One region of the Pseudomonas sp. RGM 3321 genome, then DNA from elsewhere that is predicted to be linked to it. Evidence: riboswitches for the same ligand, from Rfam matches in the RefSeq annotation. Region 1 holds a riboswitch; each other region holds the start of a gene.
The links. Region 1 has a riboswitch for cobalamin ahead of RGM3321_RS17775 (CbtB-domain containing protein). Riboswitches for the same ligand answer to the same signal wherever they lie in the genome.
Positions count from the first base shown of each region.

Region 2: it holds a riboswitch for cobalamin, as region 1 does, so the genes downstream of both, RGM3321_RS06660 (ABC transporter substrate-binding protein) here and RGM3321_RS17775 (CbtB-domain containing protein) in region 1, are expected to answer to the same signal.
Region 3: it holds a riboswitch for cobalamin, as region 1 does, so the genes downstream of both, cobO (cob(I)yrinic acid a,c-diamide adenosyltransferase) here and RGM3321_RS17775 (CbtB-domain containing protein) in region 1, are expected to answer to the same signal.

Region 1 is NZ_JALHBH010000114.1:96,223-106,818, reverse strand. Features, by position in the region: gene RGM3321_RS17810 (M14-type cytosolic carboxypeptidase) at 1-276, opposite strand, end outside; gene RGM3321_RS17805 (DUF4880 domain-containing protein) at 377-910, opposite strand; gene RGM3321_RS17800 (Lrp/AsnC family transcriptional regulator) at 1,405-1,872, opposite strand; gene RGM3321_RS17795 (indolepyruvate ferredoxin oxidoreductase family protein) at 2,057-5,539, shown strand; gene cobM (precorrin-4 C(11)-methyltransferase) at 5,624-6,373, opposite strand; gene RGM3321_RS17785 (cobalamin biosynthesis protein) at 6,406-6,855, opposite strand; gene RGM3321_RS17780 (CbtA family protein) at 6,833-7,540, opposite strand; gene RGM3321_RS17775 (CbtB-domain containing protein) at 7,551-7,736, opposite strand; cobalamin riboswitch at 7,832-8,046, opposite strand; cobalamin riboswitch at 8,105-8,328, shown strand; gene cobW (cobalamin biosynthesis protein CobW) at 8,443-9,507, shown strand; gene cobN (cobaltochelatase subunit CobN) at 9,512-10,596, shown strand, end outside.
Region 2 is NZ_JALHBH010000097.1:19,992-30,587, reverse strand. Features, by position in the region: gene RGM3321_RS06675 (oligogalacturonate-specific porin KdgM family protein) at 23-745, shown strand; gene RGM3321_RS06670 (FadR/GntR family transcriptional regulator) at 942-1,676, opposite strand; gene RGM3321_RS06665 (FadR/GntR family transcriptional regulator) at 1,785-2,501, shown strand; cobalamin riboswitch at 2,520-2,720, shown strand; gene RGM3321_RS06660 (ABC transporter substrate-binding protein) at 2,850-3,863, shown strand; gene RGM3321_RS06655 (iron chelate uptake ABC transporter family permease subunit) at 3,860-4,882, shown strand; gene RGM3321_RS06650 (ABC transporter ATP-binding protein) at 4,879-5,670, shown strand; gene RGM3321_RS06645 (U32 family peptidase) at 5,777-7,783, shown strand; gene RGM3321_RS06640 (GNAT family N-acetyltransferase) at 7,843-8,337, opposite strand; gene nirB (nitrite reductase large subunit NirB) at 8,930-10,596, shown strand, end outside.
Region 3 is NZ_JALHBH010000103.1:37,360-47,955, reverse strand. Features, by position in the region: gene RGM3321_RS09810 (cobyric acid synthase) at 1-276, opposite strand, end outside; gene cobD (threonine-phosphate decarboxylase CobD) at 273-1,277, opposite strand; gene cbiB (adenosylcobinamide-phosphate synthase CbiB) at 1,270-2,178, opposite strand; gene bluB (5,6-dimethylbenzimidazole synthase) at 2,175-2,825, opposite strand; gene RGM3321_RS09790 (cobyrinate a,c-diamide synthase) at 2,822-4,117, opposite strand; gene cobO (cob(I)yrinic acid a,c-diamide adenosyltransferase) at 4,143-4,754, opposite strand; cobalamin riboswitch at 4,845-5,059, opposite strand; gene RGM3321_RS09780 (sorbosone dehydrogenase family protein) at 5,179-6,507, shown strand; gene RGM3321_RS09775 (C40 family peptidase) at 6,836-7,381, opposite strand; gene RGM3321_RS09770 (C40 family peptidase) at 7,472-8,200, opposite strand; gene RGM3321_RS09765 (NAD-dependent deacylase) at 8,276-9,040, opposite strand; gene hda (DnaA regulatory inactivator Hda) at 9,034-9,738, opposite strand; gene RGM3321_RS09755 (AI-2E family transporter) at 9,955-10,596, opposite strand, start outside.

The sequences.
Region 1 (10,596 bases):
GTCGAAATCCGACGCTACCCGAAACCAGTTCTCATGGTCGTAGGACGCCACGGCGTTGTAGCCGGTCCAGGCATTATTGAAAGTGGACTCGCTGGCATTAGTCAGGCTGAAACCATAGGTCTGGCCGACGTTCAGGCCTTCTGCCTTGAAATGAAACCACTGGAAATGCGCGCTTTGCGTGTCCGGCCGGATCGCCAGGCTTATATGCGTCGGGTCGCTTGCGTCGAGAACCTGAATATTGCCGCTGTCGAAATCCGAACTGATCGTGAGGGTCAAGATAGGTGCCTGCGTACGTAGATGCCTTTTCAGGCCGCTACTGTACACCGATCAACCGGGCACCTTGCGACGTAAACTTCATCCCAACGGTCCTCCTGTGTCAGGAAATAGCCTCGGCTGTGACCATCAGGCTGCAGATGAATGCCGTCAGCAGGCACCACACCAGATAGGCACGACGCTTGCGTCGATGCCAGCCGGACGCCCCGAGCAACAAGGCAGGGGCCTGTAATTGGCGCCACATGCGCTCGCTGTTCTGGAACGCTGAAAGGTGCGCGGCATCGGCGTCCAGCCAGTGGCGAAATTCGATGCGTTCGCTGGCCGTTGCAGCAGGGCTCTGCAAGTGCACATACCAGCGGCTGGCCTGATCCTGAATGGCACGGCTGTCATCGGTGCTCTGAAGATGTGCCTTGCCAAGTGCGCGAAGCATCGCGCGCTCTACCCGGGCGAGATCGACATCCATGAAGCGGGCGATATCAGCATACGCCAGACCATCAAGCCGGCTGAGCAGGAATATCTGCCGGGTACGGCGCGAAAGCTTGCCCAGCCGGTGGCCGAGTTCGATGACCTGCGGCGTGGGCTGCGGCTCAGGCAGACGGGCGGGGAGGTGCAGCAAAGAAGGGAGCTGATTACTCATGATGTATCGCTCGCTGATCTTCCATGGGGATTGTTCCTTGCAATGACCGGTATCGTCCGTGACAAGGGTAGACTAGTGAATACGAGAATCATTCTCAAGTGAAAAGTTGCAGCATTTACTTTTTATATGTCGTATCCGGGCATTTTCGCTGCAAAAACATGACCCGTATCAGGGTTGCTTTGCTATGATCCGCGCCATTGCTACACACCTGCGCAGTACCCAGACTTCATTAGCCTGAAGCAGCGAAACCAAAAGAAAGAACCAAAAAAAAGACCCGGCAAAAAGCCGGGTCAAGAACCGTGATTAGCCTGATGAGGAGATAATCAGGAAGCCGACCTAAGACTTCCAGGTTATCCAGCGGATCTCGCGACCCGCTGATGCAATAATAATCATTATCATTTGCAAGTCAAATGTTTTTATTGCCCTCATCGATACAGATAATCCGCCAGCGCCTGCTCGGCGGATTTTTCTTTTTCGTTCCCACCCGACATCCTCTAGTCCAGCGGCAACTCCGTGGTGCGTTTCACCGTGCTCATGGCAATGTTCGAGTGGGCCTCATGTACGTGCGGCAACTGCAGCAAATGATCGCGCAGAAAGCGCTCATAGCTGGCGATGTCCTGAGCAACCACCTTGAGCATGAAATCCATCCCTCCGGCCATGGTGTAGCACTCCAGCACCTCCGGGTGGCCGATGATGGCCTCTTCGAATTCGGCCAGATAGCGTCGGCCATGGCCCGACAGCTTGACCTCGACAAACACGGTCATGCTCAGGCCGAGCTTCTGAGTGCTGAGCAGGGCGACAGTGCGTTCTATCACTCCGTCTTCCTGAAGCCGGTGAATGCGCCGCCAGCAGGGCGATTGCGATAACTCGACCCGTTCGGCGATTTCTGCCGCAGACAGGCTGGCGTCATGTTGCAAAAGACGAAGAATCTTGCGATCGATGGGGCTCAATTTAGGCTGCATGAATTGACCTTGTTTTTTGTTCTGATCGAAAAAAGCATGCTCAATATCAGCAGATTTGCAGGCATTTAGAAAGAAAAAGCCTCTTTGCTGCTGGCAGTCTAGTGGCAAGGCTGCCGGGTTTGACCGTCCCTGCGCAAAAGCCTGACACCTATAAGAACAAGACAAGAACAAGAGAGGTATCCGCATGTCTCTGGCTGATATTCGTCTGGATGATAAATACCGGCTTGCCACCGGTAATCTGTACCTGACCGGCACACAGGCCCTGACTCGCCTGCCGATGCTGCAAAAACAACGTGATGAAGCGCTGGGCCTGAATACCGCCGGTTTTATTTCCGGCTACCGCGGCTCGCCGTTGGGCAATCTGGACAAAAGCCTTTGGGACGCCAAGGACTACCTGCAACAAAACGCCATCCATTTTCAGCCGGGCATCAACGAAGAACTGGCGGCGACGGCTGTCTGGGGTAGTCAGCAGGTCAACCTGTTTCCCCACGGTAAATACGATGGCGTGTTTGCCCTCTGGTACGGCAAAGGCCCGGGCGTGGACCGTTGCGGAGATGTCTTCAAGCACGGCAACTCGGCAGGCGTTGCAGCCAATGGCGGTGTGCTGATTCTTGCGGGCGATGACCACGGCTGCAAATCATCGACCATTGCCCACCAGAGCGAACATGCGTTTATTGCTTCGATGATCCCGGTACTCAACCCCAGCAACGTTCAGGAAATTCTCGACTACGGCATCATCGGCTGGGAATTGTCGCGTTACAGCGGTTGCTGGGTGGCGATGAAGACCATTGCCGAGAACGTGGATTCTTCGGCCGTGGTCGAGGTTGACCCGTTGCGGGTCAAAACGCGCACTCCGGAAGATTTCGCACTGCCGGAAGGCGGTTTGCACATCCGCTGGCCGGATCCGCCGCTGGCCCAGGAAGCGCGTCTCAACACCTACAAGATCTATGCGGCCAGGGCCTTCGCCCGCGCCAATCAGCTTAACAAGGTGGTCATCGATTCTGCACACCCCAGGCTGGGCATCATTACTACCGGCAAGTCCTATCTGGATGTGCGTCAGGCGCTTGAAGAGCTGGGTATCGATCAGGAGCTGTGCGACAGGGTCGGGATTCGCGTGCTCAAGGTCGGCATGAGCTGGCCGCTGGAACCGGTGTCGGTGCACGACTTTGCCGAAGGGCTGGACGAAATTCTGGTGGTCGAGGAAAAACGCAGTGTCATCGAAGATCAACTGACCGGGCAGCTCTACAACTGGCCCGTGGACCGCCGCCCGGTGGTGGTCGGTGAGTTCGATGAACAGGGCCGCTCACTGCTGCCGAACCTCAGCGAGCTGACACCGGCGATGATCGCCAGGGTCATCGCCAAGCGTCTTGCTCCGTTCTACAGCAGCCCGCAGATCGAGGCACGTCTGCAGTTCCTCAGCGACAAGGAACAGGCGCTTCAGGCGCCGCTGTTCAACACCCAACGCACTCCGCATTTCTGCTCGGGCTGCCCGCACAACACGTCGACGCGTGTGCCGGAAGGCAGTCGCGCCCTGGCCGGGATCGGTTGCCACTACATGACCATCTGGATGGATCGCGAAACCGATACCTTCACCCAGATGGGCGGCGAGGGCGTGACCTGGATCGGTCAGGCACCGTTCACCGAAACACCTCACGTCTTCCAGAATCTGGGCGACGGTACTTACTTTCATTCCGGGCATCTGGCGCTGCGTGCAGCCGTGGCCTCCAAGGTCAATATCACCTACAAGATCCTCTACAACGATGCCGTTGCCATGACCGGTGGCCAGCCAATCGACGGCGTGTTGCGCGTCGATCAACTGAGCCGCCAGGTGTTCAACGAGGGCGTGCAGCGCATCGCACTGGTCTCCGACGAGCCGGACAAGTACCCGAGCCGGCAGGATTTCGCGCCGATTACCACCTTCCATCATCGGCGTGATCTGGACAGCGTGCAGCGCGAGCTGCGTGAGTTCAAAGGTGTGTCGGTGATCATCTACGACCAGACCTGTGCGACTGAAAAGCGTCGCCGCCGCAAACGCGGCACCATGCCGGATCTGGAAAAGCGTGCGTTGATCAACCCGGCCGTATGTGAGGGCTGCGGCGACTGCGGGGTCAAATCCGGTTGCCTGTCCGTGCTGCCCAAGGAAACGGCGCAGGGCCGCAAGCGCGAAATCGATCAGAGCGCCTGCAACAAGGATTTCAGCTGCGTCGAAGGTTTCTGCCCAAGCTTCGTCACGGTGCATGGCGGCAAGCTGCGCAAGCCTGCGGTGCCCAAGCAGGTCGAGGCGTTCGCTCGCTTGCCTGAACCTGCACTGCCGTCGCTGGAGCGGCCGTTCAATATTCTGTTGCCGGGGGTTGGCGGCACAGGCGTGACCACCGTCGGTGCAATGCTGGGTTATGCCGCTAATCTGGAAGGCAAGGGCTGCAGCGTGCTGGATCAGGCCGGTTTGGCACAGAAATTCGGCCCGGTGGTCAGCCATATCCGTATTGCAGCGCGCCAACAGGACTTGTTCGCGGTGCGTATCGCAGCCGGCGAGGCGCACCTGCTGCTCGGCTGTGACTTACTGGTGGCTGCCGGTCCGGATGCAATCGCCAAGCTCGACAGCAAGATTTCCCACGCAGTGGTCAACAGCCAGCAAACGCCGACCGCCGAGTTCACGCGCAACCCGGATGCCGTATTTCCGGCCGAGGCCATGAAGCAGACCATCATCGAGGCGGTGGGCGCTGCGAAGACCCACTTTGTCGAAGCCACATCGCTGGCCACCCGGCTGATGGGTGACAGCATCGCCAGTAACCTGTTCATGCTCGGTTACGCGTTTCAGCTGGGCCTGATTCCGTTGACCTCGGCCGCCATCGAAAAGGCGATCGAACTCAACGGGGTGGCGGTCAATCTCAATCAGCAGGCGTTTCTCTGGGGTCGTCGTACCGCCCATGATCCTGCGGCGGTCGAAGCCTTCGTCAATCCGCAGCAGAAGGTCAGCGAGCCGCAGCCAATGGACCTTGATCAGCGTATTCAGAGCAATGTCGAAACCTTGAAGGCGTATCAGAGTGGCGCCTATGCCAAGCGCTATGTGGAGCTGGTGCAACGTGTGCGCGATACCGAATCACGGGCGTTCCCCGGTCAGCAGCCGATGCTCTCTGAGGCGGTTGCGTTCAACTACTTCAAATTGCTGGCCTATAAGGACGAGTACGAAGTAGCGCGGCTGTACAGCAACGGCGAGTTCACCCGCCAGCTGGAAGCGCAGTTCGAAGGCGATTATCGACTGGAATTCCACTTGGCACCGTCATGGCTGGCAAAACGCGATCCGCACAACGGCCTGCCGCGCAAACGCAGTTTCGGCCCCTGGATGCTGCGCGCCTTCAACCTGCTGGCGAAGTTCAAATTCCTCCGTGGCACAGCGCTCGATCCGTTTGGCCACAGCCTTGAGCGCAAACAGGAGAAGGAGTTGATTGAAGGTTACGTGCGTGACATCGAGCTGATTCTTCAGCACCTGCAAGCGCAGAACCGCCATACCGCTTTGAGCCTGGCACGTCTGCCGGAGCGAATTCGTGGCTATGGCTATATCAAGGAGAGCACCATGAAAGCGGCTGCATTGCAGGCCGACATTCTGCGCAAGAGTCTGGAAAGCGGCGAGGTGGTTGCACCGAAGTTGTACGAGGCAGCTGCCTGACGGGGAGATACTTCGCATCTCCTGATCGCAGCGACCGGGGCAGATCTGCTGTGTTCTGCGCCCGGAGTACCGCCTTCGCCAATATCAGCTCGGTCTGAACAGGTGTGCATGCCTGGCGCGGTACAGCGATGACTCGCTGAACGTGTCAGCGGCAAGCACACGTCCGACCAGAATCAATGCAGTGCGGCGAAAGCCTTTGCACTGCACTTTGTCGTGAATATCCGCCAGTGTGCCAACTGCCCAGTCCTGATCTGGCCAACTGGCACGGTGCACCACGGCAATCGGGCAATCGGCTCCGTAATGCGGAACAAGCTCGTCGACAATCCGCTGCAGGTTGTTCACCCCCAGATGAATCGCCATGGTTGCCCGGTGGCTGGCCAGACTGGCCAGTTCCTCGCCGCTGGGCATTGAGGTCTTGTCGGCATAGCGAGTCAGAATCACGCTTTGCGAAACATCCGGCAGGGTCAGCTCGACGCCCAGCAGCGCAGCGCAGGCAGCGGTCGCGGTGACGCCGGGAATGATTTCGAATGGAATATTCAGTTCCCGCAGATGGCGGATCTGCTCGCCGATGGCGCCATACAGGCCAGGGTCGCCGGAATGCACGCGAGCAACGTCCAGGCCCTGCGCATGCGCGGCCTTTATCAGTTCGATGATCTGCTCCAGATGCAGCTCGGCGCTGTTGGTCACCTGCACGGCCTGATGACCCTCCAGCACTGCGAGCGGCACCAGTGAGCCTGCATAGATAATGACCGGGCATGTGCGAATCAGGCGTTGCCCCTTGACGGTGATCAGCTCGGGATCGCCAGGGCCGGCACCGATGAAATAGACAGTCAATGAATTCTCCGGAATGGATGAGCGCGGAGAGATTATCCGCTGTGTGCAGGACTTATTGCCAAGGCAAATGTGGCGTGGGCGCTTTTCTGCCTTTCGATCAGCAGGGTGGCGGTGCCGTCTCCCAGTTGCGCGGCCAGCGCCAGTGCCGAACCTTCGGCGACACCGTGACAGCCCGTAGTCTGGAAGACCTGCGCAGAACGATGGGTGAGGTACAGCTCCCACGCGACCAGTTGCGCTGCGTTGAAGAACACCAGCGGCACTGCCAGTTGCCCGGCCAGTTCAAGCAGGCCCGGTTCCTGGTCTTTCAGATCGATACATGCCAGCGCAGTGACGCTGGCAATCTCCAGGTCGATCACGCGAAGGCTGTTCTCGATCAGCTCGCGCAACGTCGCTGCAGAGCAACCGCGCCGACAGCCCAGCCCGGCCACCAGTGACGAGCCGGGCTGAACGGTCGGAGAATCAGGCCTGGTGCAGGTCGGCATCGTTTCTGCGGAACAGCCAGGCACTGATCAGCCCCATCGCGACCCAGAACAGCGCGTTGGTTAGCAGCGAGGCAAGCATGAATTGCGATTCCAGAGCTTCGGGTGCCAGGCTCTCATGGACCAGCGGCTGTGGTGCGCCGATAACGTGAGGAACGACCAGAATCGCCACGCCCAGCACTTTGAGCAGCCAGTTCTGACCAAACACCAGCAAGGCCAGCCCGGCGGCAGTCGATGCGGCCGTACCTATCCACCAGGCCTGACGCTGACTCAGTTCGGCGGCAGCGGTGCCTGGCAATTCAGGTGGCAGGCCAAGCGTGGGTGCCAGCACAAAAACCGCGAAACCGGCCAGCCCCCACCATACGCCTTGCACCGTGCGGCCCGGCGCGCGCAGGGTGTAAAGCCCGGCAAGCATCAGGGCGAAGCCTACCGCGACCACCAGATTGCCGCCCGTGGTGGACAGCACACGTTGCCAGCCGTTTTCAGGTTCCCAGGCAGCTTCGTCATGCGCATGACTGTGCTCGGCAGCCGCGCCGTCTGCATGTTCATGGACCTGTTCGGCAGATGCGTTCTCGTAGGTTTCGGCCTGCTGGATCAGTGGCACCACCCAGAAGCTTTGCAGCACGGTCAGCAACAGGGCCGCAAGCAGGCCCGTGAACCCGGCAGTTTGTGCGATTCGCTTGAACATTGTGGAGTCCTTAATGGCAAGGAAAGGCAGCGCTGTGACGGGTATCGTGTGCGGCGTTGTGTACGGCCGCGATGTGCGAGAAACCGGCGAAGTACACCAGACAGGCACCCAGCAGCGCAGCGCTGATGGCGGCTGTCAGGCGTTGAGTGCGGGTGGAGCTGGCGGCGGCGGCGTGGCTGCTGCTGATGGTTGACATGGCGATCCCTCTTGATGATTGGCAAGCGGGCCACGCGCGAAGGAACCTGCCGGCAGACGCCAGAGGTTTCAACTGCGCCCGCCCACCGCGGGTTTGTCATTGCAACGATGTCGGGCCGGTCTCCGGGCTCGCGAGGGGCTCAAACGTCGTACGTTCAAGGCCTGCAAGGTCACCTTCCCATGCCGTGGCACAGTGGATCAGACCTTCTCTCGCTTACCGTTGCGGGGGCAGCACCGGACTTGCTCGACAGCGTGAGCGCACCGGTTTCCCGTTTCACCCCGTGAGGGGCACCCGAAACAAGGCGTACAGGAGAGCATGGGCAGCGGGGGATCGTCAATCTGAACGATTGACCTGTCTGCGGTCACTGCGTAGCCTTGCCGGTTCGAGGTTCTCCATGCGTAAAGCGTTACACATGGAGCTAAGACGGGAATGCGGTACACGCCGCAGCTGCCCCCGCAACTGTAAACGGTGAGGTTCATTGCACAGCCACTGCTGCGGCGGGAAGGCGCAATGAATGCGTGTCGGCATGGTATTCATTGCCTGCCACATGCCGCCGTGAGCCAGGAGACCTGCCTCGAACCGGGCTGACCAAAAGGCCTGCGAATTATCACTACAACCGGGCGGGGTGATCCGGTGGCGATCCGATCCGTGTGCCAGACACGCGGTTCTCGTCCTGTTTGCCCGCCGCATTGCCAAAGGGCACCTGATGAAAACACTGGCCAAGCTTCCCGTCACCATCGTCACCGGCTTCCTCGGCTCGGGCAAAACCACCCTATTGCGACATATGCTCGACAACGCCGAAGGGCGGCGCATCGCGGTCATCGTCAATGAATTCGGTGAGCTGGGCATCGACGGAGAAATCCTCAAGCAGTGCACCATCGGTTGCACCGAAGAAGAGGCCAACGGCCGGGTATATGAGTTGGCCAACGGTTGCCTGTGCTGCACGGTGCAGGAAGAATTCTTTCCGGTCATGCGCGAGCTGGTCGCTCGTCGTGGCGACCTGGACCACATCCTGATCGAAACCTCCGGGCTGGCATTGCCCAAGCCGCTGGTTCAGGCTTTTCAGTGGCCGGAAATTCGCAACGCCTGCACAGTCGATGCGGTGATCACTGTCGTCGACAGCCCGGCAGTACTGGCCGGTACGTTTGCTGCGTTCCCGGATCAGGTCGATGCGCAGCGCAAACTCGACCCGAATCTGGACCATGAATCGCCTTTGCACGAGCTGTTCGCTGATCAACTGGCCAGCGCCGATCTGGTGATCCTTAACAAGGCCGACATGATCGACGCCGAAGGTCTGGCAGCGGTGCGTGCCGAAGTTGCCGAAGAACTGCCGCCAGCCGTCAAGGTGATTGAAGCCAGCAGCGGTCGTCTGCCGATCAGCGTACTGCTGGGTGTTGGCGCCGAGTCCGAGCTGCACATCGATGGTCGCAAGACCCATCATGATCATCACGACGATGACGATCATGATGACCACGATCACGATGCTTTCGATTCGATTTCCCTGAAATTGCCTCAGGCCGATGAAAAGGTGCTGCTCGACGCACTGAATCAACTGGTCGTGCAGCACGGCATTCTGCGGGTGAAGGGCTTCGCGGCCATTCCCGGCAAGCCGATGCGCCTGCTGATCCAGGGTGTGGGCACGCGTTTCGACAAACACTTCGACCGCGCCTGGCGCGCCGATGAAGAGCGTGCCACGCATCTGGTGCTGATTGGTCAGGAGCTGGACGCCGTGGCCCTGCAAGCGCAGCTCAACGCTGCGGTTGTTGGCTAACCCCATGCATTTACTGAGAACCCAGCCCGGCGGTTTCGTACCCGACGACAGCATTGCCGATCTGGGCCAGACCCCGGCCGAGCTGGTAATTCTCTGTAGCGGAGACTCCAGCCTGGCGCTGCTGGCCGAAGCTGCCCGCCAGCTTCCTGACGACTACCCGAGCCTGCGTCTGGCCAACCCGATGCAGGTACAGAATCACGCCTCTGTCGACTTGTATGTCGATGAGGTGCTGCGTCACGCAAAGGTCATTCTGATTTCCCTGCACGGCGGCATCGGTTACTGGCGTTACGGCGTCGAGCGGCTGATGGAGCTCGCGGCACGCGGGGTTCAGGTCATTCTGGTGCCCGGTGATGATCGTCCCGATCCTGAGCTGAGCGATCTGAGCACGGTGCCTGCCGCAGAACGCGACCGGCTCTGGCAGTTTCTGCGTCAGGGCGGCTTGCAGAATGCGCTGGAAATGTATCGTTGCATGGCCAGTCGTTGGCTGGACCGGGACTATTCCTGGACCGAGCCCCAACCGTTGCCACGTACAGCCATTTACCACCCTCGACTGGCAAGCGCGCAGCTCACCGATTGGCAAGCCGACTGGGTTGCGGGGCAGCCCGTTGCGGCGCTGCTGTTCTATCGCTCGCACTTGCAGGCCGCCAATACCGGTTTTATCGACGAGTTCTGTGTGCGCTTACAGGCTATGGGCATCAACCCGCTGCCCATAGCCGTGGCCAGCCTCAAGGAGCCGGGCTGTTTCACTCAGGTAGAGGACTGGCTGGACGAGGCTGAAACCGAACTGATCCTCAACACCACCGGCTTTGCCCAGTCGAGCCCGGAAGCGCCGCATCTGCGCCCGTTTCGGCGCAACGTGCCGGTCATTCAGGCGATCTGCGCGCAGGACAACGAACCTGCATGGCAGGCCAGCGAACAGGGCCTTGGTGCGCGCGATCTGGCGATGCACATTGCCTTGCCGGAGCTGGACGGGCGAATCATCAGTCGGCCAGTCAGTTTCAAGGATCTGGCCTGGCGCAGCGAGCGCAGCCAGTCGGACGTGGTGTGTTACCGCGCCCAGCCGGACAGGATGGATTTTGTCGCGCAACT
Region 2 (10,596 bases), on a different contig from region 1:
GCCATCAAACAAGAATAAAAAAATGAAAAAATCACTCGCACTGATCTCTCTGACTGCTCTGTTCCCCGGCGCCTGGGCGCATGCCGACAGCGCGTACATCAACTACCGTCACCAATATGCAGAAAGCACCCGCATGCATGCTGACCGGGTCAAATTCGGCAGCCGGCTGGACAGCGGCTGGGGCTTCGAAGGCGAGCTCAAATACAAGACCGCAGGCGACCGCCAGGACGTAGCGTTCGACAACACCGTCGGCAACGGCCACGAATTGACTGTCAGCTATCAATACCGGCTCGACGACAAATGGCTGCTGACGCCTTCGTTTGCGCTGGAAAGCATCGAGAAATCGACGGCCTATAAAATGGGCCTGAAACTGGGTTACAAAGTAAACGATCAGTTGAGCGTGTCAGGCCGTTACCGCTACGACTCGATCAAGCTGGACAGGGACAAGGTCAACCATGAAATGCCTGACAACCAGATGGATGATCAGTCGATCAATCGTTACGACGTCTGGGTCAACTACGCCAGCAAAGGCCCCTGGGCGTACGAGTATCAGTTCACCTACTTCGACGCCGATTACATCCGCTACGACAACGGCAAGACCGACTACGAACAGAACGCGGCCTTCAAATACAAATGGGACAAGCACTGGGTGCCGTTCTTTGAAGTCGGCGACATCAAGGTGGATTCCGAAGATGACAAGCGCCAGCTGAGATTGCGCGTGGGCGTGCAGTACAACTTCCTGTAGCGCATCCCCACTGGAGCATGATGAACGATAATCTCACTATCGTGCCGACGCTCCGCGTCGCATGCCGTTCTGGACGCTCTGCGTCCTCTTTCGAGCATGTGGTGCAGCGCAGGTTTGTGACGCGGAGCGTCATCCAAGGCATTCCTACGCTGGAGCGTGAGGAACGAGAGGTGTCTGGCAGAAACTCCGCAATCGCTCAGTCGCTGTACAGCGCCTGAGTGCGGCGCAGGCGCATGCGGCTGCCGTTGAGGTGCAGATACATCGCCGAGCGCGCTGCGTCGACGTTGCCTTCGGCGATGGCGTTGTAGATTTGCCGGTGTTCGGTGTTGATTCCGGTCAGGTAGGCGTTGCGATCGCTCTGCCCTGTGTAGGCCGAGTTCATCCGCGTGCGGGGAATCAGCTTGGTGCCCAGATGCTTCATGATATCGATCAGGTACGCATTGCCTGACGCCTTGGCGATCTTGAGGTGAAATTGAAAATCGGCATTGATGGTGGTTCCGGATTTCTGCGGACCTTCGAGCAGCGCATCGAACGCCCGCTTGAGCTCAAGCAACGCTTCAGGGCTGCGTCGTTGCGCAGCCAGCCCTGCCGCCTCGACTTCCAGGCTCAAGCGAAACTCCAGCAGGTTCAGCACATCGGACAAGGTGGCGATGGTCGCAGGCCCTACCGAAAAACCTTCAGGCGGTGGCATATCGAGAACAAAGGTGCCGACGCCATGCCGGGTTTCCACCAGCCCCGCGGCCTGCATCCGCGACAGCGCATCGCGCACCACCGTGCGGCTGACACCCTCGGCTTCCATGATGTGGATCTCGGAAGGCAGTTTCTCGCCGCGCACCAGCACACCGTCTCGCATGCGCTGGGCGAAGCGGTCGACCAGGGTTTCTGCCAGGCGTCGATGGTTCTTTTGCGAGGAAAGTGCGTTGTCCGACATTGCAGCCTCAGTTCTGTCCGATACGCGAGTATAGGCTGCGATCCCCACACAAAACACGCCTTGAGTACGGTTATACTCAGCCACCCGACACGGACCTGATCACCCGCCATGGAACAACCTTCCGCATCAAAAGGCCGTCGCTCCAGCCTAACCCAGCAACTGGTCGCCGAGTTTTCGCGCAGAATTCGCGAAGGCGAGATCCAGAGCGGTGAAAAGCTTCCTACCGAACAGGTGATCATCCGTGAAACCGGGGTCAGCCGCACCGTGGTTCGTGAAGCGATGTCGCGTCTGCAAGCCGAAGGTCTGGTCGAAACCCGGCATGGCATCGGCACCTTCGTGGTCGATGCAGCGCAGCCAGGTAATTTCCAGCAGGTTGAACCGCCAATCGGTACACCCGCAGACGCGGTATCCATCATCGAGCTGCGCCTGAGCATCGAGCCGGAATCTGCCGCGCTCGCTGCTCTACGCCGCACGCCCGAGCAACTGGATGCCATCCGTCAGGCACTCGATGAGTTGCATCGCTGCGCGCGCCTGGGACACGACACCATGAAGGCCGATTTCGAGTTTCACCGGCAGATATCACTGTGTACCGCCAACAGCTTTTTTACCGATGTGATGAGCCAGCTCGGCAGCAGCATCCTGCCTCGTACCCGCAGCGGCTTTGGCAATATCGCGTCGTTGCACGCAGAGGACGATCCGGGCATCCAGCAACGTGAACAGGAGACCATCTTTGACGCCATTGTCCATCAGGACCGTGATGCCGCCCGAGCCGCGATGCGCCTGCATCTGATCAACAGTCTGCTGCGCCTGCGCGCAAAGGATTAGCCACTAAAACGCTTATCGTTTACCATGCCGCCCGTCGGTTTCCGAGAGGAACTAACAGGGAATTCGTACGCTTTGTCTGCACAAGGCCAAAACGAAACTGCCCCCGCAACTGTAGGCATCGAGCCTGCTCCATGACTGCCACTGGATTCAGCTCCGGGAAGGCCGGAGCCCGGCGATGACATGCCAGTCAGGAGACCTGCCGACCTGCTTCAACCCACTAACCGGCGGGGTGTCCGGGAAGGACATCCGCACGCGGCGGCATTTTCCGTTGTGCCCGGTCACTTGCCGGGGATGTGTTTCCTGATGTGCATTGCGCCTTGGCACCTGTTCCAACGGAGACCGCATTTCATGTCGCTGCCCCGCCTTGCCGCACTTGCCGCCAGCCTGACGCTGTCCACCATAACCCTCGCCGCCCCCACTCAGTATCCGCTGACCCTTGAAAACTGTGGTTCGACCCTGACGTTCGCGTATGCACCGACCAAGGCAGTGACCATTGGTCAGGCCGGTACTGAAATACTCTACGAACTGGGCCTGGGCGACCGGCTGGTGGGCACGTCGCTGTGGTTCAACAACGTTTTGCCACGCTTCAAGGCGCAGAACGACAAGGTAGAACGTCTGGCCGACAACGACCCAAGCTTTGAGGCGGTGATCGGCAAACGTCCGGAACTGGTGACGGTGCAGCTGGAGTGGATGGTTGGCAAACAGGGCGTGGTCGGCACACGCGAACAGTTCCATGACCTGAAAATACCCACTTACATTCTGCCGTCCGATTGCGAAGGCAAAAACAATCTGGTCGGTGCCGACGGCACACGCCTGGAGCCGTTCCGCATCGAAACCATCTACAAGAGCATCGAGCAACTGGCGCAGATTTTCGATGTACAGGACCGCGGTGACACGCTGGTCGCCGACCTCAAGGCCCGCCTGAGCGCCGCGATTGCCAATGTCAAACAGAACAAGGCGAACGACGTCTCGGCGCTGTTCTGGTTTTCCAGTTCGGATCTTGCCAGCGATCCTTTCGTGGCAGGCCGCAAAGGCATCCCGGATTTCATGCTCAACAGCCTGGGCATGCGCAATATCGTCCAGTCCGACGAGGAATGGCCGACCGTGGGCTGGGAAAGCATTGCCAAGGCCAACCCAAGCATTCTGGTGATTGCGCGCATGGACCGCCGCCGCTTCCCGGCCGACGACTACCTGAAGAAAATCGAATTTCTCAAGAGCGATCCGGTGACGCGCAACATGGACGCAGTCAAGCATGAGCGGATCGTGATCATCGACGCCGAGGGCATGCAGGCCGGTCTGCGCCTGTTCACCGGGTTCGAGGAACTGGCTGACGCCGCCAACCGTTTCAACGCGGCACAATGAGATTACCAGTAGCGTTGGGCCATGTGCTCTGGGTCTCGGCAGTGCTGGTACTGGCGATCATGATCGGTGCGGCGATTGGCGAAACCTCGATCAGCCTGCCGGTGGTTTTTCAGGTGCTGGCCAACAAACTCTGGGCAGCCAGCTACGTGCTCGACCCTATCGATGAGGGCATTGTCTGGAACTACCGGCTGACCCGCGCGATTGTCGCGGCAGCCTGCGGGGCCGGGCTGGCGATCTGTGGCGTGGTGCTGCAATCCTTGTTGCGCAATCCGCTGGCAGACCCGTATCTGCTGGGAATTTCCGCCGGGGCCTCGACCGGCGCGGTGCTGGTCGCCATTCTGGGCTTTGGTGCAGGGGCCATTTCGATGTCGGCAGGCGCTTTTGTCGGCGCCGTGGCGGCGTTTTCGCTGGTCGCTCTGCTAGCGCACTCGTCGCGAGGCACCACTGCAGCCGGGCAGATCATTCTGGCCGGGATCGCCGGTTCACAGCTGTTCAATGCCCTGACATCATTTCTGATCACCAAATCCGCAAGCTCGGAGCAGGCACGCGGCATCATGTTCTGGTTGCTGGGCAATCTCAGCGGTGTGCGCTGGCACTCTGTCTGGCTGGCAGTGCCGACGGTGCTGGTCGGTCTGCTGGTGTGCCTCTGGCACCGGCGAGCGCTGGACGCGTTCACCTTCGGCAGCGACTCGGCGGCGTCACTGGGGATTGCCGTACGGCGCGTGCAGATCATCCTGATCGCGACCGCAGCCCTGGTCACCGCAGTGATGGTGTCGATCGTTGGCTCCATCGGTTTTGTCGGGCTGGTGATCCCGCACGCGGTGCGTATGCTGGTCGGTGTGCGCCACGCACGGCTGGTGCCGTTGAGTGCATTGAGCGGCGCACTGTTCCTGATCGCTGCCGACATCCTCTCGCGCACGCTGATCAAGGGGCAGGCGCTGCCGATTGGCGTCATTACCGCCCTGATCGGCGCACCGGTCTTCGCTTTGATACTTATCCGGGGCAATAGCACTCGATGAACGCGTTTCCTCAGCAGGTCAACGCAGCGGTGCTCGGTTGCTCCGGTCTGGGTTATTCGGTACGCGGTACTGCGCTGCTGCGCGAGGTCGACCTGAGCATTGCAGCGGGAGAAACGCTGGCCGTGGTCGGCCCTAACGGGTCGGGCAAATCCACCCTGCTGAAACTATTGGCCGGTATTCAGAAGCCGGTCAGCGGCAGCGTCAGGCTGGGCGGGCAGCCACTCGAGTCAATGAGCCGCAGAGATGTAGCGCGCCTGCTGGCAGTGGTCGAACAACAGGCAGAAACCAGCGACGCCGTGACTGTACGGGATGCCGTCGAACTGGGCCGCACGCCGTGGCTGTCGGCACTCGAGCCGTGGAGTACCAACGATGACGCAATCGTTCGTCAGGCTTTGCAGGATGTGGACATGCTGCACATGCAGAAACGTGCCTGGCACACCCTGTCCGGCGGCGAGCGGCAGCGCGTGCACATCGCCAGGGCGCTGGCGCAACGACCCAGGATCCTTCTGCTGGACGAACCGACCAATCATCTGGATATCCAGCACCAACTGACCATCCTCGGCTTGGTCAGGGCCTTGCCGGTAACCACTGTGATAGCCCTGCACGATCTGAATCAGGCGCTGGATTGCGACCGCGTGGCGGTCATGGAGAAAGGCCGGCTGGTCGCACTGGGTGCGCCGGTCGAGGTGCTGACCCCGGAACGCCTGCTGAGCACCTTCGGCGTTGTGGCGCACTGGCTGACCGACCCGTTCGACGGCGCGAAAATCCTGCGTTTGCGCTCTCACTGAAGACACGCCGATGGTCAGCCGGTCACCTGGCGCATGCTTCAACAGGTGCACCGCGCGGCCTGTGGCACTACAATGCGCGCTTTGCCCGCCGCAGGATCCCGTTGCCATGTCGTTACCCAAGCACCACCTGGAATTGCTCAGCCCTGCGCGGGATGTAACCATCGCCCGTGAAGCCATCCTGCATGGCGCCGATGCGGTGTACATCGGCGGGCCGAGCTTTGGTGCGCGACACAACGCCTGCAACGAGGTCAGCGACATTGCCGAGCTGGTCAAATTCGCTCATCGCTATCACGCGCGGATCTTCACCACGATCAACACCATCCTGCATGACGACGAACTGGAACCAGCCCGCAAGCTGATTCACCAGCTCTACGACGCAGGCGTGGACGCGTTGATCGTGCAGGACCTCGGGGTCATGGAGCTGGACATTCCGCCCATCGAGCTGCATGCCAGCACCCAGACCGACATCCGCACCCTGGGCCGGGCGAAGTTCCTCGATCAGGCCGGTTTCTCGCAACTGGTGCTGGCCCGCGAGCTGAACCTGCAGGAAATTCGTGACATCGCCCGTGAAACCGATGCCGCTATCGAGTTTTTCATTCATGGCGCGCTGTGCGTGGCGTTCTCCGGGCAGTGCAATATTTCCCACGCGCAAAACGGCCGTAGCGCCAACCGCGGCGACTGCTCGCAGGCTTGCCGCCTGCCCTACACACTCAAGGATGATCAGGGCCGCGTCGTCGCCTTCGAAAAGCATCTGTTGTCGATGAAAGACAACAACCAGAGCGCCAACCTGCGCGATCTGGTGGACGCAGGCGTGCGCTCGTTCAAGATCGAAGGTCGCTACAAGGACGCAGGCTACGTCAAAAATATAACCGCCTATTACCGCCAGCGTCTGGACGAGATTCTCGAAGACCGTCCGGACCTGGCACGCGCTTCCAGCGGCCGTACCGCACACTTCTTCGTGCCAGACCCGGAGAAGACCTTTCACCGCGGCAGCACCGATTATTTCGTCAGTGACCGCAAGATCGACATTGGTGCGTTCGATACGCCGACGTTTACCGGTCTGGCAGTCGGCACCGTCGAAAAACTCGGCAAGCGTGACCTGATCGCTGTGACCCATGAGCCGCTGTCCAACGGTGACGGTCTCAACGTGCAGATCAAGCGTGAAGTGGTGGGCTTCCGTGCCAATATCGCCGAGCTTAAAGGCGAGTTCGAAGAGGACGGCCAGAAGCGCTGGCGCTACCGTGTAGAACCCAATGAGATGCCTGCGGCCCTTTCCCGTGTGCGTCCCAACCATCCATTGAATCGCAACCTGGACCACAACTGGCAGCAGGCGCTGCTCAAGACCTCGGCCGAGCGCCGCATCGGCATTCAGTGGCAGGTCACCCTTCGTGAAGACCACCTGCGCCTGGAAGCCATCAGTGAAGAAGGTGTGAGCGTCGCGGTAAACCTTGACGGTCCGTTCGGCGCAGCCAACAAGCCCGGGCAGGCGCTGGATCAACTGCGTGACCTGCTCACTCAGCTGGGCACCACGATCTACCATGCTCAGGATGTCAGGCTCGACGCGCCGCAGGCGTTCTTCGTGCCCAACTCGCAGCTCAAGACCCTGCGCCGCGATGCCATCGAGGCGCTGACCGAAGCGCGCATCAAGGCGCATCCGCGCGGTGGCCGCAAGGCCGAAACCACCCCGCCGCCGGTTTACCCGGAGTCGCATTTGTCGTTTCTGGCCAACGTCTACAACCAGAAGGCCCGCGATTTCTACCATCGCCACGGCGTACAGTTGATCGACGCGGCCTACGAGGCCCACGAAGAAACCGGTGAAGTGCCAGTGATGATCACCAAACACTGCCTGCGTTTTTCGTTCAACCTGTGCCCGAAACAGGCCAAAGGCGTGACGGGCGTGCGCACCAAGGTCGCGCCCATGCAACTGGTGCAGGGTGATGAAGTGCTGACCCTGAAATTCGATTGCAAACCTTGCGAAATGCACGTGATCGGCAAAATGAAAGGTCACATTCTCGACCTACCGTTGCCCGGCAGCGCTGCGGCTAAATCGGTGGTCGGCCACATTACCCCGGAAGACCTGCTCAAGACTGCGCGTCAGCGTTCTACACGCTGATACGTATGAGGGGGGGGTTGGCGCCCTGCCAGCCCCTTGCGTCTTCTGAAAAAAACCTCTTAAAGCACGCGCTCCATGTGGGTCGTGTTCCACACCGGATCGCTCTCCACATCGGTCACGGCAAAGCCCTGTTTCTCCCAGAAACGGATCGCACCCGGCAGAAAAGGATGGGTGTGCAGATAAAGCACCTCTATCCCACCAGCTTCGGCATGCGCCCAAAGCGCCTGGCACAAGCGGCTGGCCAGCCCGTCGCCGCGAAACTCCGGCGTGACGAACAGGCGTACGATCTCCACGGTTCTGCGGCCAATATGGTTGAGCTGCGCAAAACGATGGTCATAAGGCAGATAGCCCACCGCAGCGATGATCTGCCCTTCGCAACGGGCGATCAGAAACTTGCCGTCCTTGCCATTAAGGTAAACCTGCTCGAAACCGGCCAGATCGGGCGGAACGGTGACGGTGTCGAGCAAGGGAAAGATCCCGGCACGTGCACGCATGACGAAATCGACGGTGTGCGGGATCTCGGAGGGGTGTACCTCAGTAATAGTGATGTTCATGAGTACGGACTTATTGGGGGAATTGCAGGGTGAGACAAATGTTACGCCAGACTTGGGCTTTTGAAAGCACGGCTTAACTATAGAGCAGGCGGCGCGGCGCAGAATTGTGACGCGGAGCGTCACGACAGGCATTCCCACGCGGAGCGTGAGGAACGATATGTGCCTGGAGCGACTGGGGCGCCCAGAGGCAAAAACGCCGATTATCATGAGCGGGCAATGCGGCGCACAGCTTTACAGCGCAACCTCTTCGACGCGCACCAATGCAAGGCAGGAAAAATAACGCGCCAGACACCTCGTAAACGCTGCACAGCCTTGCGGGCATTGCCAATGCGCGTCTGAACCGCTGCAACCGCAAGCTGGCACAGCCCCTGCATGATGTTGGATAACCCCACCATGAATGTGGTTGGGCCGCCCCGGTTGATCGACGTTGATCGCCAGTCTCGCAGAGACCAGAGGGCCACATGGGGGCATCCGGCAACGTGGCTTGATGGCGTCCCCGAATAAGAGAACAGGCAAAGGCGCCTGGAACCGAAAGGTTCCGGGCGCTTTTTTTTGCTTCAAAAAACCTGATTGGCCTCGGCCGGGACTTGCTATGAACACCACAGTCTTCCCCCTGAACGATGTAAAAACCCTGATCGTCGTCGGTAATGGCATGGTCGGGCACCATTGCGTCGAGCAGTTGATCGCAGGCGGCGCACTGGAGCGTTATCGCATCCATGTATTTGGCGAAGAAGCACAGCGTGCCTACGACCGCGTGCATTTGTCCGAATACTTTACTGGCCGCGATGCCGAGTCGTTGGCCATGAGTGAAATGTCTGTATACGAACAACCTGGCCTGACGCTGCACTTGGGCGTACCGGTGCTTGAGATTGACCGTGATCGTCATGAAATCATCACTGCCGAAGGCTGCTTCAGCTACGACAAGCTGATCCTGGCCACCGGCTCCTTCCCGTTCGTACCGCCGATCGAGGGCGCACAGGGCAACTCGCGGCTGGTCTATCGCACGCTTGAGGACCTGGACACCATTCGCTACGCCGCCTCGAAAGCTCGTCGTGGCGTGGTAGTCGGCGGGGGTCTGCTCGGGCTTGAAGCGGCCAATGCACTGAAATCGCTTGGTCTGGAAGCCCATGTTGTCGAGTTCGCCCCGCGCCTGATGCCGGTGCAACTGGACGAGCATGGTGGGGCTGCCTTGAAAGCGCGTATCGAAGCGCTGGGCGTCGGCGTACACCTGTCACGCGCCACGCAGTCGATCAGCGACGGCAAGCAATACCGCTATCGCATGAACTTCGCCAATGACGAATTTCTGGAAACCGACCTGATCGTGTTCTCTGCCGGTATACGCCCGCAGGACGCGCTGGCTCGCCAGTGTGAACTGCAACTCGGCCCGCGTGGCGGTATTGCAATCGACGAGCACTGTCGCACCAGTGACGCCGATATCTATGCAATCGGCGAGTGCGCGGCCTGGAACGGCAGTGTATTCGGCCTGGTGGCACCCGGTTACCAAATGGCCCGTGGCGTCGCCGCACAGTTGTGCGAAAAGGACACTGATCCGTTCTTTGGGGCCGACATGTCCACCAAGCTCAAGTTGCTGGGCGTGGATGTCGGCTCCATCGGTGACGCGCACGGTGCACTGGCCGGGGCCATCAGTTATCGCTTCATTGACGAAGCCACCGCCAGCTATCGCCGGCTGGTGGTGTCGGCAGATGGCAAGCAAGTGCTCGGCGCGGTGCTGGTCGGCGACAACAGTTATTACGACACCCTGCTGCAATACGCCCAGAACGGCATCACCCTGCCCGCCGACCCGTCCAGCCTGATCCTGCCGCGTGGGGAAGGCGCACCGACGCTGGGTGCCGATGCCCTGCCCGCCACCGCGACCATCTGTTCCTGCCATAACGTCAGCAAGGGTTCTATCTGTTCGGCAATCGACAATGGCTGCACCGACCTCGCCGGGATCAAGGCCTGCACCAAAGCAGCCACCGGCTGTGGTGGCTGCACTGCGCTGCTCAAGCAGGTGTTCGAACATGAGTTGATGGCGCGCGGTGTGGCGGTCGACAAAAGCCTCTGCGAACACTTCGCCTATACCCGCCAGGAGTTGTACTCGATGGTCCGCGTCGAAGGCATCGAGACCTTTGACGAACTGCTGACCCGCCATGGCAAAGGCGCGCATGGCTGCGACATCTGCAAACCTGCGATCGGCTCGATTCTCGCTTCGTGCTGGAACCGCCCGATCACCGAACCTTCGCTGGTGCCACTGCAGGA
Region 3 (10,596 bases), on a different contig from region 1:
ACCGTGAATGATCACCTGCGCACCTGTATCACTGTTGGGCTTGAGCAGCACCGGGTTCATGTCGGTGTGCGGCTCCAGAAAGCACGCCTGCGCCTGCACGGCCTGAGCGCGGCCGATCTCGCCGCCGTCTGCCGTCACCGCGCTGTTGAGCGCCATGTTCTGCGGTTTGAATGGCACCACCTTGACGCCCTGTCGGGTCAGCCAGCGGCACAGCGCCGTCACCAGTGTGCTTTTGCCGGCGTCGGAGGTGGTGCCTTGTACCATCAGCGTGGTCATGGGTATTCCTTGCGGTATTCAAGCAGGACAGTGTGCAGGCGCAGCCAGTCGGCCTCGTCGCGGGGCAGACCGAAGCGCAGACTGGCGGACTCGGGTGTGCCACCCTGAAACAGACGCAACAATACGCCACGTCGCGCACAGAACTCATAGAGCGTTTGCGCTTCAGGGGTCATCCGCCACTGAAACAGCGCACAGCCACCCTGCGGGCTCAGACCGTACTGGTCGAGCGAGGCCACCAGACGCTCGCGAGCCTGCTCGCTGCGTTCACGCTGACGGGCCTGCCCTTCCTGATCATTGAGGCACACCTGACCGATAATCCGTGTTGGCCCGCTAACCGACCAAGGGCCGATTTCCTGCGCCAGCATCCTCAGCAATACCGGTTCGGCCATGACAAAACCGAGCCTGACACCGGCCAGGCCAAAAAACTTGCCGAACGAGCGCAGCACAATTAGCCCGGTGCGCCACGTCTCGGCAGCCAGGCTCAGGCCCGGCGTGTTATCCATGAAAGCTTCATCGACGACCAGCCAGCCACCGCGCTCGGCCAGTCGCGCATGCCATTCCAGCAGGCGCTCGGCGCTCAGGTGCAGACCGGTTGGATTGTTCGGGTTGACCACCACCAGCACATCAAGAGTGTCGAGAAAGTATTCGACCTCCTGCTCGCTGACCTCACGGACCACGAAGCCGTTCTTGCGCCATGCGTGTGCATGCTCGGCGTAGCATGGCGACAGCACGCCAACCCGACCTCCGCTGCGTACCCGCGGCAACGCTTGAATTGCGGCCTGCGAGCCGGACACCGGCAATAAGCGAGGCACGCCGTAATAACGGCACGCCGCTGCTTCCAGGCCATCATCGGTCTCGGGCAACCGCGCCCAGGCGTGCATCGGGATCTGCGGTATAGGCCACGACCAGGGTGCAATGCCCGTGGACAGGTCCAGCCAGTCGGCCAGTTCGATACCGTAATGCTGCGCTGCGGCGCGCAACCGACCGCCGTGCTCAAGCATAGAATTCAGCTACCACGCAAATGACCAGCAACCATAACCAGACGCCGCGCTGCACCAGTTGCCAGCCGCGATCAATGGAGTCTGCATCGGCAGGCGCACCTTCACCCAGCTGCGGACGCTGATGCAACTCGCCGTGATAGATCGCCGCCCCGCCCAGTTCGACACCCAGCGCGCCTGCGCCAGCGGCCATCACCGGACCGGCGTTGGGGCTGTCCCAGGTTGGCCCTTGGGTACGCCAGCAGCGCAGCGCCAGCCGGGTCTTGCCCAGCAACGCGTAAGTCAACGCCACAAGGCGTGCAGGAAGGTAATTGAGCACATCGTCGATCTTCGCCGCAGCCCAGCCGAAACGCTCGAAGCGCTCGTTACGGTAGCCCCACATGGCGTCCAGCGTGTTGCTCAGCCGGTACAGCACCACGCCGGGCGCACCGGCCACGACAAACCAGAACAGCGCGGCGAACACCGCATCACTGCCGTTCTCCAGCACTGATTCGGTCGCCGCGCGAGCCACTTCGGTGGCATCCAGTTCGCTGGTCTGGCGACTGACCAGATAACCGACCCGCTGGCGCGCCTCGACCAGATCGTCACTGCGCAGCGCTTGCGCCACCGGCTGAACATGCTCGCCCAGGCTGCGCATGCCCAGTGCGCAATACAGCGCCAGAACCTCGACCAGCCAGCCAATACCGGGCAACCAGCTCAGTAGCGTGGCCAACAGCGTCAACGGCACGACGGTGATAACCCAGGCGGTAACGCCATGACTGCGCCAGCCACGGCCACCGCTGTTGAAACGCTGCTCGACCCGACTGGCAAAGCGTCCGAACGCCACCAGCGGATGCCATCGTTTCGGTTCACCGAGCAACGCGTCCAGCGCCACACCGGCGACGCTCAACAGCGCCACACTCATTGACTCACTCCCCATTGATTCTCATACAGCAACTCATGCAGCGGACGCGTCTGCGCCCAGCCTTCCATGACCAGCATGGGCGCAGGATAAAATTCCTTGACCGGCCCCAGACAGATGATCGCCAATGGCTTGGCCCCGTCGGGCATGCCCAGCAGTTCGGCCAGAGCCTCCGGGTCGAACAGCGACACCCAGCCCATACCAAGCCCCTCGGCACGCGACGCCAGCCACAGATTCTGGATGGCGCAGGACAACGAGGCCATGTCCATTTCCGGCAAGGTGCGGCGGCCGAAAATATGCTGTTCACGCCCTTCCATCAGTGCGGCGACCAGCACCTCTGCGCAGTCATTGATCCCTTCGACCTTGAGCTTCATGAACTCGTCGGTGCGCTCGCCCAGTGCCTGAGCAGTGCGGATACGTTCTTCTTCTACCTGCGCCTGCATTTTTCCGCGCAACACCGGATCGCTGATGCGAATGAAGCGCCACGGCTGCATCAGCCCGACACTGGGTGCCTGGTGTGCGGCTTCCAGCAAGCGCGCCAGCAACTCGGGGGCCACCGTGCCGCCGACGAAGTGGCGCATGTCGCGACGCTCGGCGATGGCCCGGTACACCGCAGCCCGCTCTTCAGGGCTGAACGCTTGTTCGGTCATGGTTTGAACAGCGCCGCAATCGCCTGAGGGCAGGAAGGGAAATAGAAATGCACGTAGGACGCGGTCAGACGACCCAGGCGATAGACTGCCTCTGCGCCACGCCCGCCGTTGGGGCTGACGCCACGGGCAATCGGCTGTAACTCGGTGCTGGTCAGCGAATGGTGATACGTGTGGCCATGCAGCGTGCCCTCGGGCAGCTCAACCGCTTGCAAGGCCAGCGCCGCCAGACGCTTCTGCATGACCGCCTCACCGGACAGCAAGCCGACCAGTTCGGCGCGCACGCCCTCTACATCGGTCAGGGCTTCGAGTAAATAAAGCATGCCGCCGCACTCGGCCAGAATCGGCTTGCCAGCAATATGGTGCGCCCTGATCGACGCCTGCATCGTCAGGTTTTCCGCCAGCGCAACGTGGTGCAGCTCCGGGTAGCCACCCGGCAGGTACAGGCTGTCGGCGTCGGGAAGCTCGCGGTCATGGATCGGCGAGAAGAAACTCAGCTCAGCGCCCATGTTCCTCAGCAGGTCCAGGCTCGCGCCGTACAGAAAGGCAAAGGCCTCGTCGCGGGCAATGGCGATGCGCACACCTCTGAGTAAAGGCTCGACCTGAACCGGGTCAGGCGCGGTGAAGGTTACGGCTGGCGGCAAGGCCACTTCGCAGGTACTGGCCAGCGCGGCGGCAGCCATGTCCAGCCGCACGTCCAGATCGTTGAGTTCGCTGGCCTGAACCAGTCCCAGATGGCGGCTGGGCAATTCGAAACCGACTTCCCGGGACAGTGCGCCATACCAGCGCAGGCCCTCGGTCAGGCTGTTTTCCAGCAACTGCGCGTGTCGTACCGTGCCAACCCGGTTGGCCAGCACGCCGGCAAACGGTAGATCAGGCTGATAACGCGCCAGCCCGAGCGCCAGCGCGCCAAACGTCTGCGCCATCGCCGTGCCGTCGATCACCCCCAACACCGGTACGCCAAAGTGGCGGGCCAGATCAGCGCTGGACGGTGTACCGTCGAACAGCCCCATGACGCCTTCGATCAGGATCAGGTCTGCCTCATCTGCGGCTTCCCACAACAGGCGACGGCTTTCGTCGGCACCAACCATCCACATGTCCAGCTGGTAGACCGGTGCGCCGCTGGCCCGCTCGAGAATCATCGGGTCGAGAAAATCCGGGCCGCACTTGAACACTCGGACTCTGCGCCCTTGATTGCGGTGCAAACGCGCCAGTGCAGCGGTCACCGTGGTTTTGCCTTGCCCGGAGGCAGGCGCAGCGATCAATACCGCCGGACAATCACGCGGGGCTCTCATTGCGATGCGCTCAATAATGAAGGGTTCACAGCTCGATACCTTTCTGCGCACGAATACCGGCCTGAAACGCGTGCTTGACCACGCCGATCTCGGAAACCGTATCAGCCAGGTCGATCAATTCGGGTTTGGCACCGCGGCCGGTCACCAGCACATGCTGCATCGGCGGGCGGGCCTGCAAATCACTCAGCACCTGTTCAAGGTCGAGGTAGCCATGTTTGAGAGCGATGTTCAGTTCGTCGAGCACCACCAGACCAATGGCCGGATCGCGAAGCATTTCCTGAGACACGGCCCAGGCGGCCTCAGCGGCGGCGATGTCACGCTGGCGATCCTGGGTTTCCCAGGTGAAGCCCTCGCCCATCACGTGATAGCGCACCTGCTCGGGGAAACGGCGGAAAAACATTTCTTCGCCAGTGCTGTTGCGGCCCTTGATGAACTGCACCACGCCGCACTGCATGTCGTGGCCCATGGCCCTGGCAAGCATGCCGAATGCCGAGCTGCTCTTGCCCTTGCCGTTGCCGGTCAAGACCAGCAGCAGGCCGCACTCGTTGGGTGAGCTGGCAATGCGCTCGTCCATCACGGCTTTCTTGCGCAGCATGCGCGCCAGATGGCGTTCGTCGCGTTCGGGGGATTCGTTCATCCGGGTTCTCCGCTCGTGGCAGTCGACAACAGACGGAAGGACAGCACTGGACAGCACGGCAACGCCCTGCACAGAGCACCACCCTCCGTGATGCCATTGAGTGGTTCAGGCCGGTCTCCGGGCTCATGAGCGGGTTACCCCGGCTGCGCGCCTTCCCATGTCGAAACACAGTGGCGTCAGGCACAGCCTTGACTCATTTACCGTTGCGGGGGCAGCGCCGGGATCGGATCTGTCAACCCACACCGGCTTCCCTGTTTCACCCTGCCAATCGAGGATTGCAGAGCACCTGAAACAAACCGCGAAGGGTAGAGTGTTGGGCTGGGAGCGTCAATCGACACCGTCGCCGCGGAACGTGATTGAACCTAGCGGGTTGGCGGTGCCTCTATCAATTATCGGACCACGCCCTTGTTTATGGAGATTCACCATGTTCAGACTCAGACCCCACTACGCAGTGTTGCTTCTGGTTGCCGGTGGCCTTGCTGCCTGCGGCGAGTCTTCGACCCTGCAAGTCTCGGATGGAACAGGCCCCTCGCCCAAACTGCCGGAGCCCAACAAGACGCTCATCCCGACCGTCAACATCGCCCCTGCCATCGGCTGGGAAAAAGGCGCCAAACCGGTGGCCGCACCCGGCACTCAGGTGGCGGCCTTCGCTGAAGGCCTCGACCACCCGCGCTGGCTGTATGTATTACCCAATGGCGACGTGCTGGTGGCGGAAACCAATTCGCCGGCCAAACCGGATGATTCCAAGGGTATTCGCGGCTGGGTAATGGAAAAAGTCATGGGCCGCGCCGGTGCGGGCGTGCCAAGCGCCAACCGCATTACTCTGCTGCGCGACGTGGACAAGGACGGCGTCGCGGAGACCCGCACGGTTTTCCTGCAAAACCTCAATTCTCCGTTTGGCATGACCCTGGTGGGCAACAAGCTGTATGTCGCCGACACCGACCGCCTGATCAGCTTCCCCTATGAAGCGGGCCAGACCTCGATCAGCGCGCAAGCGACCAAGGTCGTCGACCTGCCGGGCGGTACGCTCAATCACCACTGGACCAAGAACGTCATCGCCAGCAAGGATGGCAGCAAGCTGTACGTAACCGTGGGCTCCAACAGCAACGTGGCCGAGAACGGCATGGACAAGGAAGAAGGTCGTGCAGCCATCTGGGAAGTGGACGCTGCCACCGGCAACCACCGCATTTTCGCCTCTGGCCTGCGCAACCCCAACGGCATGGACTGGGAGCCCAAAACCGGCAAACTGTGGACGGCAGTCAACGAGCGAGATGAAATCGGCAGCGACCTGGTGCCTGACTACGTGACCTCGGTGCAGGATGGCGCTTTCTACGGCTGGCCCTACAGCTATTACGGCCAGCACGTCGACGAGCGCGTCAAGCCACAGAACCCGGCACTGGTCGCCAAGGCGATTGCCCCGGATTACGCAGTCGGTCCGCACACCGCTTCGCTGGGCCTGGTGTTCGCCGACGGCAAGACACTGGCTGCACCGTTCAACGAAGGCTTGTTCATTGGCCAGCACGGCTCCTGGAACCGCAAACCGCACAGCGGCTACAAGGTGGTGTTCATTCCATTCAGCGGCGGCAAACCCAACGGCACCCCGGTCGATGTGTTGACCGGCTTCCTCAACAAGGATGAAAAAGCCATGGGTCGCCCGGTTGGCGTGGTCAATGACCAGCGCGGCGGATTGCTGGTGGCCGACGACGTCGGCAACAAGATCTGGCGCGTGACATCCGCCAAGGCTGCTCAGTAACGCCGAGCCTAGAGGTTTGACGCAGAGCGTTGCACGATAGTTGAGATCATCGTTCCCTACGCTCCAACACTCGGCGTTACACACAAGTCCTGAAGAGCCCGGAATACGTGCCTTTCAGGGTTCTGCCCGAAGGGCGTAGGAGCGAACTTGTTCGCGAAGGCGGTGTTTCAGAAGATGCATTTTCGGCGATCATACAAGCCCTTTCGCGAACAAGTTCGCTCCTACGGCCTGCGGCCAGAATCTAAAGTAAAGTTGAGCGCTCCGCGTGGGCGTGGGCATGCAGTTCTGGACGCTCTTGAGTGCGCGCAGAGCAATCAGCGCGAAGCGCTTAAGGCCGATTCTGCGCCAGGCTGGACGGCTGAATCACGCGTTTGGCGTTGAGATAGGCTTTCTGCCAGTAAGGCTTGTCGAGGCTGTCGAGCTTGACCGTGCCGCCGCTGGCCGGCGCATGCACGAAGCGGCCTTCGCCGACGTAGATGCCCGCGTGGGACACCTGCGAGCCGCCCGAGGTGGCGAAGAACACCAGATCCCCTGACTGCAATTGCTCGCGACGGATATTCGGCACGCCCATCACGATCATCTCGCGCGTGGAACGCGGTAGGGAAATGCCCGCTGCATCACGATAGACATAACCTATAAGACCGCTGCAATCAAAACCGGAGTCAGGCGTGTTGCCGCCCCAGCGATAAGGCGTGCCAACCAGCCCCAACGCACGAAACAGCACGTCTTCGGCAGCCGGAGAAAGAATCTGAGGGGGAGCAGTGACCACCGGACGCTGAACGATCCGGGGTGCTTTGGGCGGTGGCGGCGCGCTGGCGCAAGCCCCCAGCAACGCAGCAACAGAGATGACTATCAGGCGCAACGCAATCGACATAACCACAACAACCTATCCGGATGCGGCTTACGCTGCCGAGAAGCTCAAAAACGCAGAAAGACCCGAAGGTCTTGTTCTGCGCGTTCTATTTTATTTACGCCGCTTGGGCGCGGTCTTGACTGTAGTCGAAGTCATCGCCGTTGTCTGCGTTACTTCAGGTGTCGATTTTACTGCAACAGTACCCGGGGCCATCGCCAGAGGCCGCTTGGCCTCGATGAAGGTCTTGCTCCAGTAGGCGTCATCGAGGCTGTCGATGCGCACACCGCCGCTGCGGCGACTGCTGGAGTGGATGAACTGCCGATTACCGGCGTAGATCGCTGCATGGCTGACCTGACCGCGACCGCGAGTACTGAAGAACAGCACATCGCCCGGCTGAAGCTTGTTGCGCGCCACCAGAGGTGCGTTGACGTTGATCATTTCACGCGTGGAACGTGGCAGGCTCATGCCGGCCTCTTCGCGAAACAGATAACCGATGAAGCCGCTGCAATCGAAACCCGAAGAAGTCGACGTGCCGCCGAACTTGTAGCGTGTGCCGATCAGCGACTTGCCACGCTCCAGGATGCTGTCGGCCAGGGCCGGCAGTTGGTAAGACTTGTTATCAGCGAACTGGGACAGTTCGTCTTCGGTAGCGAGCTCGTCCTGCAGGACTGCCGCGTCGGCGCGACGGGCTGCGGACTGGGCATTTGCATTGATTGCGCTCTGATAGCGTGGAACTGGCTGGACCTGTTCCTGCTGTGCGACCGGCATATTGGCCGAGCAACCGAAGAGGAATGTAACGAGTGCGAGAGGCACGAGGGGTGCAAAGCGAACAACCTGCATGGGCACAACCGTGGCTGACTAGTTAAGATGGCGAGACTATGCCTTTTATGAAGGTGATTTGCAAATTCAATCGAACTAGATGTGACTTATGAGTTCCGCCATGACATGTGCTGCACGGCATTGCAAAAAGACGTCCATCTGCGCGCTGTGATCGGTCGGCTGCGGATTGATTTCCGCCGTAAAACCCCCGGAAACTCTGGTGCGAATGACCGGTTCGTGAATGTAGGGGAAGCTTGCCGTGGTACCAATACTCAGGACTGCGTCATAGCCTTTAGCCAGTTGTTCATACAGTGTTTCCAGTGCCCTTTCAGGGAGCATTTCCTGAAAAAGAACGACGGGCGGTCGCATAACGCCACTACATGCCGGGCATAAAGGGGGCAAAGGACGCTGCAAGTGCTCACTCAATTGCGGATCTTCAGCGCCGCAGGATTGGCAAAACAGTGGCGAGAGCTGCCCGTGAATTTCGATCAGGCGCTCCGGCGGGCTGCCAGCGGCGCGATGATAGCCGTCGACATTCTGGGTCAGCACCCAGCACTCGGGCTTGATGCGCTGCAACTGCGCGATGGCGTAATGCGCGACGTTGGGCTCACCTCCCAGGCAGGCCTTGCCCAGCTCGGCAATATATTTCCAGCACAGCTCGGGGTCACGGCGCAGCATCGGCCCGGACAGGGCCATTTCGATAGGCAAGCCATCGTCGGTCTTGCCGTTGTACAGCCCGCCAACGCCGCGATAGGTCGGCAAGCCCGAATCAGCCGACAGTCCTGCCCCGGTGATCACCAGAATCCGTTGTGCATGGCGCAAGGCTGCCGCCGTTTGCATCAACAGCGCCTGATCTACCACCCCAGCGTCTCTTTAAGGAAGGGAATGGTCAGCTTGCGCTTTTCCTGGAGTGACGCCTGATCAAGGCGCTCAAGCAATTCGAACAGCGCGCTCATGCTGCGTGTACCACGCGTCAGGATGAAATGGCCTACCTCATCGGTAAGGTGCAGGCCGCGCCGTGACGCACGCAGTTGCAGCGCACGCAGCTTGTCTTCGTCGGAAAGACCACGCATCTGGAATACCAGGGCCATGGTCAGACGGGATTTCAGATCGGGGAGCTTGACCGGCAGTTCGCGGGGCGATTTGGACGCTGCAATAAGCAGACGACGCCCGCTGTCACGCAAACGGTTGAACAGGTGAAACAGGGCTTCTTCCCACTCCGGCTTGCCGACAATGGCTTGCAGGTCATCCAGGCACACCAGTTCGTACTGTTCAAGATGGTCGAACAGCTCGATACCTTCATCGATGACTTCGGCAAGCGGCAGATACACCGCTGGCTCGCCCAGTTGCTCGAAACGCAGGCACGCAGCCTGAAGCAGGTGCGTGCGCCCTACTCCATCCTTGCCCCACAGATAGATGAGGCTTTCCGTCCACCCAGCGTCGGCTTCGCACAGCCGCTCGACATAGCCGAGTGCAGCGGCATTGGCGCCTGGATAGTAATTGACGAAAGTGGCGTCATCACGCAGACGCACACTCAGGGGCAGCTGAATCGGTTTCATGCTGACTAACGGCTCATGCAAACCGTCAAGGGCCTCTGTGTAAAGAGCGCAAAGTTTATACCCGTGAAGCGGGTCGCACAATGCGACAGACCTCAAGCAAAATCAAAGGTTTGCGTCAGGGTGCGTAAAGCGCAGGTCGAGAAAGGGCGTTTTGACGTGACGCATGCATTGCCTGGACAAGCCTCTTCACCGGGCAGTGAAGAGGCGTGCGTACGCCTACAGCTCTGGATCTTCCGCACCGGCATAGATTTCCGAGTCTTTATAAACGTCATGCATGTGCCGCACCAGCACCATGATCACCGCAGCGACCGGCAACGCCAGCAGAATGCCGGTGAAGCCGAACAGCTCGCCACCCGCCAGAATCGCAAAGATCACCGCCACCGGGTGCAGACCGATGCGATCCCCTACCAGTAATGGCGTCAGCACCATACCTTCGAGTGCCTGACCGATCATGAATACGGCAACGATGCCCATCATCGGGTACAGGTCACCACCAAACTGGAACAACCCGGCGACCAGTGCCGAACCAATGCCGATCACAAAGCCCATATAAGGCACGATGGCAGCCAGACCGGCGATCACTCCGATCAACAGGCCCAGCTCCAGCCCGACCAGCATCAGACCGGCCGCGTAGATCACTCCGAGACCGACCATGACCAGCAGTTGCCCGCGTATGAACGCGCCCAGCACCTCGTGACACTCGCCCGCCAGCTTGACGATTTGACCTTCACGCTGACGTGGCAGCAGACCGCGGATCTTGCCGGTCATGATGTCCCAGTCACGCAACAGGTAGAAACACACCACCGGGATCAGCACCAGATTGGTCAGCCAGCCGATCAGCGCCAGGCTCGACGCCGT